Linked DNA regions of Gluconacetobacter diazotrophicus PA1 5. Each later gene encodes a partner of the first gene's protein in a complex. Links are inferred from orthologs where the notes say so. Each region holds a gene or a part of one and is shown on either strand. Other genes may lie near its edges.

Evidence for each region.
Region 2: the proteins of GDI_RS11190 (region 1) and eno are in contact, whole or in part, in a solved structure (PDB 2FYM), measured with the Escherichia coli proteins. The link is inferred for Gluconacetobacter diazotrophicus PA1 5 from one-to-one orthologs.
Region 3: the proteins of GDI_RS11190 (region 1) and pnp are in contact, whole or in part, in a cryo-EM structure (PDB 9QH0), measured with the Escherichia coli proteins. The link is inferred for Gluconacetobacter diazotrophicus PA1 5 from one-to-one orthologs.

What each region holds. Positions count from the first base shown.
Region 1 is NC_010125.1:2,410,511-2,414,201, forward strand. What follows is about bases 89-3,628. They hold GDI_RS11190 (Rne/Rng family ribonuclease), read left to right. Parts: upstream 89-404; coding sequence 405-3,428; downstream 3,429-3,628. In the rest of the region: GDI_RS11195 (HAMP domain-containing methyl-accepting chemotaxis protein), read left to right, coding at 3,661-3,691. UniProt on the Escherichia coli protein: Endoribonuclease that plays a central role in RNA processing and decay. Required for the maturation of 5S and 16S rRNAs and the majority of tRNAs. Also involved in the degradation of most mRNAs.
Region 2 is NC_010125.1:1,959,806-1,962,790, reverse strand. Bases 1-2,834 are described here. They hold eno (phosphopyruvate hydratase), read left to right. Parts: upstream 1-694; coding sequence 695-1,975; downstream 1,976-2,834. Other genes in these bases: rpmG (50S ribosomal protein L33), read right to left, coding at 2,518-2,685; GDI_RS09170 (FtsB family cell division protein), read left to right, coding at 2,095-2,424; GDI_RS09180 (DUF3429 domain-containing protein), read right to left, coding at 80-556; kdsA (3-deoxy-8-phosphooctulonate synthase), read left to right, coding at 1-61. Also shown: GDI_RS09160 (molybdopterin molybdotransferase MoeA), read left to right, coding at 2,844-2,985. UniProt on the Escherichia coli protein: Catalyzes the reversible conversion of 2-phosphoglycerate (2-PG) into phosphoenolpyruvate (PEP). It is essential for the degradation of carbohydrates via glycolysis.
Region 3 is NC_010125.1:1,372,259-1,375,371, forward strand. What follows is about bases 45-3,006. They hold pnp (polyribonucleotide nucleotidyltransferase), read left to right. Parts: upstream 45-437; coding sequence 438-2,576; downstream 2,577-3,006. Other genes in these bases: rpsO (30S ribosomal protein S15), read left to right, coding at 45-128; GDI_RS06510 (NAD(P)H-dependent flavin oxidoreductase), read left to right, coding at 2,705-3,006. Also shown: more of rpsO, read left to right, coding at 1-44; more of GDI_RS06510, read left to right, coding at 3,007-3,113. UniProt on the Escherichia coli protein: Involved in mRNA degradation. Catalyzes the phosphorolysis of single-stranded polyribonucleotides processively in the 3'- to 5'-direction. Also involved, along with RNase II, in tRNA processing.

The DNA.
Region 1 (3,691 bases):
CCATCCGGCAGGCCGGCCCATCGGGGCGTGGCGCCCGACGCCGAGGCGATCGGGCCGCCCCACGCTGACGGGACAAGGCTGCCGCTCCGCCCCCGGCCGCAAGGCCGGGCGCAGGATGACGACGCCATGTGATCCGACGATGCGACCGGGCGCTGCACGGGCGCGCGTCACCGCCTGATGAGGATGGATGAACGCCACGCGACCCGCACTGGCAGACGGCACGACACAGCACGCGTCCCACGTGACGCGCGCTGGCGCCGCCTGCGCGGGCCCCGCCGCAACGGTTTCCGGATCCATCGTATTTTCCCCGTCTGCTTTTGCCCGTCTTGCCCGTCGCAGTTGCCCGTCCCCCATGCGGACGCAGGACAGACGCCGGGACAGGGCATACCGGAGTTCCGTTTTTAATGAACAAGCGCATGCTGATCGATACGACCCACGCGGAAGAAACCCGCGTGGTCGTAATGGATGGTAACAGGCTCGAAGACTACGACGTCGAGGCATCGGCCAAGAAACAGCTCAAGGGCAATATCTACCTGGCCAAGGTGATCCGGGTCGAGCCCAGCCTGCAGGCCGCCTTCGTCGAATATGGCGGGAACCGCCACGGCTTCCTGGCCTTCAGCGAGATCCATCCGGACTATTACCAGATCCCCGTCGCGGATCGCGAGAAGCTGCTGGCCCTTCAGGAAGAAGAGGCCCGCATCGACGAGGCGCAGTCGCAGGACGACGACGCCGAGGCGCCGGCCGAGCCCGCCGCCGCCGATGCCCAGGCCGATGGCGACGCCCAGGCCGCCGACGGCGAGGCCGAGCCGCTGCCGGAAACCGTGGGCGGCGAGACCGACACGGGCGACGAGAGCCTGGTCCAGCGCCGCATCGCCCGCTTCCTGCGCAACTACAAGATCCAGGAGGTCATTCGCCGCCGCCAGATCCTGCTGGTGCAGGTCGTCAAGGAAGAGCGCGGCAACAAGGGCGCGGCGCTGACCACCTATATCTCGCTGGCCGGGCGCTATTGCGTGCTGATGCCCAATTCGCTGCGCGGCGGCGGGGTATCGCGCAAGATCACGTCGGTGGCCGACCGCCGCCGGCTGAAGGACGTGATCGCGGAACTGCAGATCCCGCGCGGCATGGCGATGATCGTCCGCACCGCCGGCGCCCAGCGGCCGCGGCCCGAGATCATGCGCGACTGCGAGTACCTGCTGCGGCTGTGGGACGACATCCGCGACCACACGATGCATTCCGTCGCCCCCGCGCTGATCTATGAAGAAGCCAGCCTGATCAAGCGCGCCATCCGCGACATCTATACCCGCGATGTGGGCGAGATCCTGGTCGACGGCGAGGCCGGATGGAAATCGGCGCGCGAATTCATGCGCATGCTGATGCCGCAGAGCGCGCCGAAGGTGAAATGCTGGCGGGACGGCGGCCAGCCGCTGTTTTCGCACTTCAATGTCGAGGGCCTGCTGGACTCGATGCTCTCCCCCACGGTGCAACTGCGCTCGGGCGGGTATCTGGTCATCAACCAGGCCGAGGCCCTGGTCGCGATCGACGTCAATTCGGGCCGCGCGACGCGCGAGCGCAATATCGAAGAGACGGCGCTGCGCACCAACCTGGAAGCGGCCGAGGAAGTGGCGCGGCAACTGCGCCTGCGCGACCTGGCCGGACTGATCGTCATCGATTTCATCGATATGGAAAGCCGCAAGCACAACGGGATGGTCGAGCGGCGGCTGAAGGACGCGCTGCGCACCGACCGCGCGCGCATCCAGGTCGGCGCGATCTCGCATTTCGGGCTGCTGGAAATGTCGCGGCAGCGGCTGCGCCCGTCGATCGCTGAATCGACCTTCACCCCCTGCCCGCACTGCCAGGGCACCGGCATCATACGCGGCACCGAAAGTGCGGCCCTGCATGTGCTGCGCGCCGTCGAGGAAGAGGGCGCGCGCCGTCGCGCGGCCGAGATCACGGTGCATGTGGCCGCCGAGATCGCGCTCTATATCCTGAACAACAAGCGGGCCTGGCTGAGCGAGATCGAAAAGCGGCACAAGATGCATGTCGTCTTCTCGCCCGATGCCAGCCTGCTGCCGCCGCAGCTTCGCATCGAGCGCGTACGGCCGCAGACCGAACGGTTCGAGCCCGTCGCGCCGCCGGTGCTGGCCGAACCGACCGACATCCTGGCCGAGGAGACCGAAGCCGCCGCGCCCGTCGTGCGCGAAATCCCGATCCAGGCCGAAGCCCCGGCCGATGCGGCCGTCGCAGCCGAGGCCGCGCCGGTTTCCACCGAGGAAGGCGAGGAAGGAACCGATCATCGCCGCCGCCGGCGGCGGCGCCGTCGCCGGCGTGGCGGCGAGCGGGCCGAGGGTGCGCCCCAGGCCGTGCCGGCCGAAGCCGCCGATGCGGAACAGGCGGACGAAGACGCCGGACATGGGAACGAGGGCGAGGAAGAGACCGCGCCCGCCATCCATGCCGAGAGCGTGGCCGAGCCCGCGCCGGCCCGTGAAGAGGGCGGACGCGACCGCAATCGCCGCCGCCGTGACCGGCAGGACCGCCGTCCGGCACAGCCGGCCGCCCCGTCGGCGCAGGCACCGTATCGCGGCCCGACGCCGGCCAATCCGTTCGGCGACGGCATCCTCGATATTTTCGATGTGATCGAGCAATCGACCGAGGCCCCGCAGGCCCCTGTCCGGCGGCCCGAGCCGAATGCGATGCCGGCCGACATCGTCGACGTCGCCGAGACGCTGGCCGTGTCGGAACCCGAGGCGGTCCCCGCGATCGTCGAAGCCGAAATCGTGATCGAGGCCGCCCCCGTGGAAGCCGCGCCGGTCGAGGCTGAACCTGTTGAGGTCGAGGCCGAGACGGTCGAAACCCCGGCCAAGCCCCGCCGCCGCACCCGCGCCCGCAAGAGCGCGGTGGCCGAGGCCGTGACGGCCGAGGCCCCGGACAGCACGGCGGAGCCCGCGCCCGTTGCCGCCGAGGCTGAAGAACCGGCCAAGCCCAAGCGTCGCCGCGCGGCGACGCCGCGCAAGACGGCCGCCAAGGCAGCGGCGGAAGAGCCGACCGTTGCCGATAGCGCGCCCCCGGCGACAGCCGAGGCCGTACCCGCCGAGGATGCGGCCGAAGCGGCACCGAAGAAGCCGACCCGCAAGCGGACCACGCGGGCGACCACCACGACCCGCGCCCGCAAGGCCAAGGCGGCCGAGGACGCCGCAACCGAGGCTGATGCCACCGAGGCGGCCGAGCCGGCCCCCGAGGCCCCGGCCAAGCCGCGCCGCACGCGCAAGGCCCCTGCCCGCGCCAAGGCAGCGGCGAAGCCGCAGGCGGAAGCCGAGGCCACGGCCGAACCGACCCCGGAAGCCGAAAAGACGGCCCCGGTGGTACAGCCGATCGTCATCGACGATTCCAAACCGGCCCCGGCCCGCAAGACCGGCTGGTGGCGCCGCTGACACCAGCGCGGCGGGCCATTCCAGCCCGTTGAACAAGAAGCCCCGCTTCCGAAAGGAGGCGGGGCTTTTTTGTTATCCAGTGCAGGGTCCCTGCTTCGGCCGGGCACGCCCGAGGGGAAGAATAAATATAATCTTCACAATTGGCGTCCCGGAAATCGCCTAGACTCATCCATGAATATGCGTCGCTTCGCGCGGACAAGCGGCCTGGGCACAAAAATCAACGAGGCAGCCAGTGCGCTTTTTCGGCATCAAGGTATCTTTAG
Region 2 (2,985 bases), 450 kb from region 1 along the record:
GAAGGCCCTGGTCCAGCGCCTGGCCCAATATGACCGGCTGACCAAGGCCGGCACCCCGTAGGCCCCCCCCTGGCCCGCGTCATATCGCGCGGGCCAGCAGCGCCACCGCCAGACAGGTCATGATGACGGCGGTCATGCACAGCCGCAGCGCCAGATAGCCGGACGGCAATTCGCCCCGGCGCCAGGCCGCGCGTTCGGCCAGGAACAGCCCGGCAAATCCTGCCAGCAGGATCGCCAGGCCCGCCCCCGCATGCCCCAGGAACGTCGCCAGGATGGCCAGCCAGCCTACGGGCAGCGGAACACCGCCGGTGAGCATGCGGCGGTTGTCGGTCCGCGTCGTAGGCGATGCCGTGACGACGGCCGGGCGGTCCAGTGCCAGCCCCCAATGGACCGCGCCGCTGAAGGCCAGCATCAGGGCCAGATACGCCACCAGCGCCATCGTCAGGCCCGGCAACGGCCGATCCGAAGGATAGAAGAGGAGCGCCGTCGCACAGACGATGGCTGGAAACGGGCTGGCGATCCCCATTATGATCGCCAGCAGAGGCAGGCGCTTCATGTTCTTCTCCGTCTGGTCCTGCTATGGTCCCGCCGTGACCGAAGGGGAGGGCCCGGTCGCGGTCGCACGTCCCGGTCGAACCTGCAACGGGCCCAATATCCACAAACCCCAATATCCACAAACCGAGGAAGCAGAGTCATGAGTGCTATCGTCGATATCGTCGCGCGCGAAATCCTGGACAGCCGCGGCAATCCGACTGTCGAGGTCGATGTCGAACTGGCGTCGGGTGCCAAGGGACGCGCCGCCGTTCCGTCGGGCGCATCCACCGGCGCGCATGAGGCCGTCGAGCTTCGCGACGGCGACAAGTCCCGATTCGGCGGCAAGGGCGTCCTGAAGGCGGTCGAGCATGTCGAGACGGAGATCCTGGAGGCCCTGCAGGGCGCCGAATCAATGGACCAGGTGGCGATCGACGAGGCGATGATCGACCTGGACGGCACGCCGAACAAGGCCCGCCTGGGCGCCAACGCCATCCTGGCGGTATCGCTGGCGGTGGCCAAGGCCTCGGCCGAGGAACTGCAGATCCCGCTCTATCGCTATGTCGGCGGCGTCTATGCCCGCACCCTGCCGGTGCCGATGATGAACATCGTCAATGGCGGCCAGCATGCCGACAACCCGATCGACATCCAGGAATTCATGATCCAGCCGGTGGGCGCCCCCACCCTGGCCGACGCGGTGCGCGTGGGTTCGGAAATCTTCGCCCAGTTGAAGAAGAACCTGTCGGCCGCCGGCCATAACACCAATGTCGGTGACGAGGGCGGCTTCGCCCCCGGCCTGAAATCCGCCGACGACGCACTGGGCTTCATCACCAAGGCGGTCGAGGCCGCCGGTTACCGCCCCGGCGACGATGTGACCTTCGCGCTGGATTGCGCTGCGACCGAATTCTACCGTGACGGCCTCTATGTCATGGAAGGCGAAGGCAAGACCCTGGATTCCGCCGGCATGGTGGCCTACCTGGCCGACCTGGCCGCGCGCTACCCGATCGTGTCGATCGAGGACGGCCTGGCGGAAGACGACTGGGAAGGCTGGGCCGTGCTGACCGCGACGCTGGGCAAGACGGTGCAACTGGTGGGTGACGATCTGTTCGTGACCAATCCGGACCGCCTGCGCCGTGGCATCAAGGCCGGGGTGGCGAATTCGCTGCTGGTGAAGGTGAACCAGATCGGCACGCTGAGCGAGACGCTGGAAGCGGTCGAGACGGCGCAGCGCGCGGGCTATACCGCCGTGATGAGCCACCGTTCGGGCGAAACCGAGGATTCGACCATCGCCGACCTGGCCGTCGCGACCAATTGCGGGCAGATCAAGACCGGCTCGCTGTCGCGCTCCGACCGCACGGCGAAATACAACCAGCTGATCCGGATCGAGAACGAACTGGCCACTGCGGCCCGTTACGCTGGCCGGACGATCCTCAAGACGGCCTGATCGCGCGGAAAACGTACCGATCCGGCGGAAAGGGAGGGAAAAACTGTTCCCTCCCGCCACCGGATCGGGAATAGTTCGCGATGGAATTCGCTGAACGCGACAAGGGGGCGTACCAGACCATGCAGATCGGCCGGATGATTCGACGGGCAATCCGCATGGTCATTCCCCCTGCCCTGTTCATCGGCCTGACCGCCTATTTCGGCTGGAACGTCATGCAGGGCGACCATGGGCTGCAGAGCTACAAGGCGCAGCTGCAACTGCTGGCCGAGGCCCGGGCCGCCCAGCAGGACGCCATGGCGGAACAGCAGGTCTGGGTCCGTCGGGTGCGTGGGCTGAAGGAAAGCGCGCTGGACAGCGACACGCTGGACGAACGGGCGCGGGCGATGCTGAACCTGTCCCGACCCGATGAACTGGTCGTCCCCTACGGGGCGCACGAACACCTCTACTAAAGGGGAAACCCAACGAAAAAAGCCGGGGGTCCGATGGACCACCCGGCTTTTTTGTGCCGATTCCACGGGACATGTCCCGTAGAGCCCGCCTGCTTATTTGATCTTCGCTTCGCGGAAGGCGACATGCTTCCGCGCGACGGGATCGTACTTGCGCATTTCGAGCTTGCCGGTCTGGGCACGGGCATTCTTCTTCGTGACGTAGAAATACCCGGTGTCCGCCGACGAGACGAGCTTGATCTGAATCGTGTTACTCTTGGCCATGGAATCCTCAGCACTGCTCCGCCGCTGCTGGAACAATCAGGTGCAGCAGTGGTTCAAGTCGGCGGAAAATGCGCATACACAGCCCCGAGGTCAAGCGTTAGTCGCACCGATCGTCCAGATATGTGTGATTCGCGCCAAAACGGGGGAGAACGGGACCAATGCTGAGCGTGTCCGAGGCCCAGGAGCGAATCCTGGCGGAACTGATTCCCATGGGGCCGGAACTCGTGCCCCTGGCCGAGGCCTGGGGGCGCGTCGCGGGGGCCGGCATTGCCGCGCGACTGGACAATCCGCCAGCCGATA
Region 3 (3,113 bases), 1.0 Mb from region 1 along the record:
AGGATTTCCATTCGCGTCGCGGCCTGCTGGTGATGGTCGGCAAGCGCCGTGGCCTGCTGGACTACCTGAAGCGCAAGGATCAGGCCCGGTACCAGACCCTGATCGGCCGCCTGGGCCTGCGCCGCTGATCTGTCGCGCGATCGGGCGGGGCCGTGCGGTGCATGGCCGTGTGTGATCGCGCCGGTCCGTCCCGCCGGCGGGGTGGCTCGGCCGCCCCGCACCGGCTGGACGGCCACACCCGCCGCCCAATCGTGGGCCGGGCAACATGCTGCCGCCATGTCGGTGGAGACATCCGGACCGGGTCGCAGCGTTTCAGGCCACATGGTGTATTGATGGGCAACCGTCATCGCTCCATGCCGTCCGAGACGCTGTCATTCCTCCCGTCGTCCGGGGACCTCCGACCCGCCTGGGCCGGCCGCCGGACAGGGAATGTCTGAATGTTCAATTACTACCGCAAGGAAATCGAGTGGGGCGGCCGTCCGCTGGTGCTGGAAACGGGCAAGATCGCCCGCCAGGCCGACGGCGCCGTGGTCGTGACCTATGGCGACACGGTCGTGCTGTGCACCGCCGTCGGCGCCCGCAGCGTCAAGCCGGGCCAGGATTTCTTCCCGCTGACCGTCAACTACCAGGAAAAGGCCTTCGCGGCCGGCAAGATCCCGGGTGGGTTCTTCAAGCGCGAGGGCCGTCCGTCCGAGATCGAGGTCCTGAATTCCCGCCTGATCGACCGTCCGATCCGCCCCCTGTTCCCCGAGAACTTCCGCAACGAGGTGCAGGTCGTAGCCACGGTGCTGAGCCACGACCTGGAGAACGATCCCGCGATCGCGGCGCTGATCGGCTGCTCGGCCGCGCTGACGCTGTCGGGCATCCCGTTCTTCGGTCCGGTGGCGGCCTGCCGCGTCGGTTACGCGGACGGGGCCTATATCCTGAACCCGACCCTGCCCGAAATGAAGGAAAGCGCGCTGGACCTGGTCGTCGCCGGTACGTCCGAAGGCGTGCTGATGGTCGAGTCCGAGGCGAGCGAACTGAGCGAAGACGTCATGCTGGGCGCCGTGACCTTCGGGCATGAAGCGTTCCAGGCCGTCATCGACGCCATCATCTCGCTGGCCGAGCATGCGGCCAAGGCACCGTGGGACCTGGCCGAGCCGTCGGCCGAGGAAATCGCGCTGAAGCAGCGGATCGACACGCTGGGCCGCGCCGCGATCGCCGAGGCGTATCAGGAGCGCGTGAAGCAGCAGCGCTACAAGAAGGTCGGCGCCGCCAAGGAAGCCGTGCTGGCGGCCCTGGCCACCGAAGGGCTGGACGTCACCGCGGCCAAGCCGATCCTGAAGGATCTGGAAGCCGACGTGGTGCGCAGCGCGGTGCTGGATACCGGCTACCGCATTGACGGCCGCGACCTGAAGACGGTCCGCCCGATCGTCTCCGAGGTCGGCATCCTGCCGCGCGCCCATGGTTCGGCCCTGTTCACCCGTGGCGAGACCCAGGCCCTGGTCGTCGCCACCCTGGGCACCGCCCAGGACGAGCAGGTGATCGACGCGCTGGAAGGCGAATACCGCACCAACTTCATGCTGCACTACAACTTCCCCCCCTATTCGGTGGGTGAATGCGGCCGCATGGGCTCGCCCGGCCGGCGCGAGATCGGGCATGGCAAGCTGGCCTGGCGCGCGATCCATCCGCTGCTGCCCGGCAAGGACACCTTCCCGTACACGATGCGCATCGTGTCCGAGATCACCGAGAGCAACGGATCGTCCTCGATGGCCACGGTCTGCGGCACCTCGCTGGCGCTGATGGATGCGGGCGTGCCGCTGAAGCGTCCGGTGGCGGGCATCGCCATGGGCCTGATCAAGGAAGATCGCGGCTTCGCCGTGCTGTCCGACATCCTGGGTGACGAGGATCACCTGGGCGACATGGACTTCAAGGTCGCGGGCACCGAATCCGGCATCACCGCGCTGCAGATGGACATCAAGATCACGTCCATCACGCCCGAGATCATGAAGATCGCCCTGGGCCAGGCGCGCGACGGCCGCCTGCACATCCTGGGCGAGATGTCCAAGGCGCTGACCGAAGGCCGTTCGGACGTGTCCTCCACCGCGCCGAAGATCACCACGATCTCGGTGCCGAAGGAAAAGATCCGTGACGTGATCGGCCAGGGCGGCAAGGTGATCCGCGAGATCGTTGAATATTCGGGTGCCAAGATCGATATCAACGATGACGGCACGATCATGATCGCGGCCTCGTCCGAAGATCAGGCCACCCGCGCGATCGAACGGATCCGCGGCATCGTGGCCGAGCCCGAGCTGGGCGCGATCTACACCGGCAAGGTGGTCAAGACCGCCGATTTCGGTGCGTTCGTGAACTTCCTGGGCGCGCGCGACGGCCTGGTCCATATCTCGGAACTGGCGCAGGGCCGGGTGGCGAAGACCACGGACGTCGTCAACCAGGGCGACGTGGTGAAGGTCAAGGTCCTGGGCTTCGACGATCGCGGCAAGGTCAAGCTGTCGATGCGGGTCGTCGACCAGCAGACCGGCGCGGACATCACCGAGTCCGTCGGCGAGCGCCCGGGCCGTCCGGCACGCTGAGGCCGGGCGCCAAGGCCGGGTGGCGGCGCGGGGCCCGGGTTCCGCACCGCCGCTTCCCGCCCGTCCGGGCGGGGCACACGCAGTAAAGTCCCGGCCCAGCGGGCCGGGGCGATGACGATAGGGTGATGATGAAGGCGATCAATGCGATCCGCATGGGCGGGGTGGATGTCCTGCCGCTGATCGAAGGTGGAAAGGGCGTGTCGGTTTCGACCGGCATATCGTCCGGACATTGGGCGGCGGCAGGTGGCGCCGGCACCGTGTCGATCGTCAACGCCGATTCGTACGACGAACAGGGTCGTCCGGTTCCGCAGGTCTATCACGGCCGGACCCGGCGGGAACGGCACGAGGAACTGATCCGCTACGCCATCCGGGGCGGCGTCGCCCAGGCCCGCATCGCCCACGACCTTTCGGGTGGCCGGGGCCGCGTCCACGCCAACATCCTGTGGGAAATGGGCGGGGCCGAGGACGTGATCACCGGCGTGCTGGAAGAAGCACCCGGCCTGATCCACGGCCTGACCTGCGGGGCGGGCATGCCCT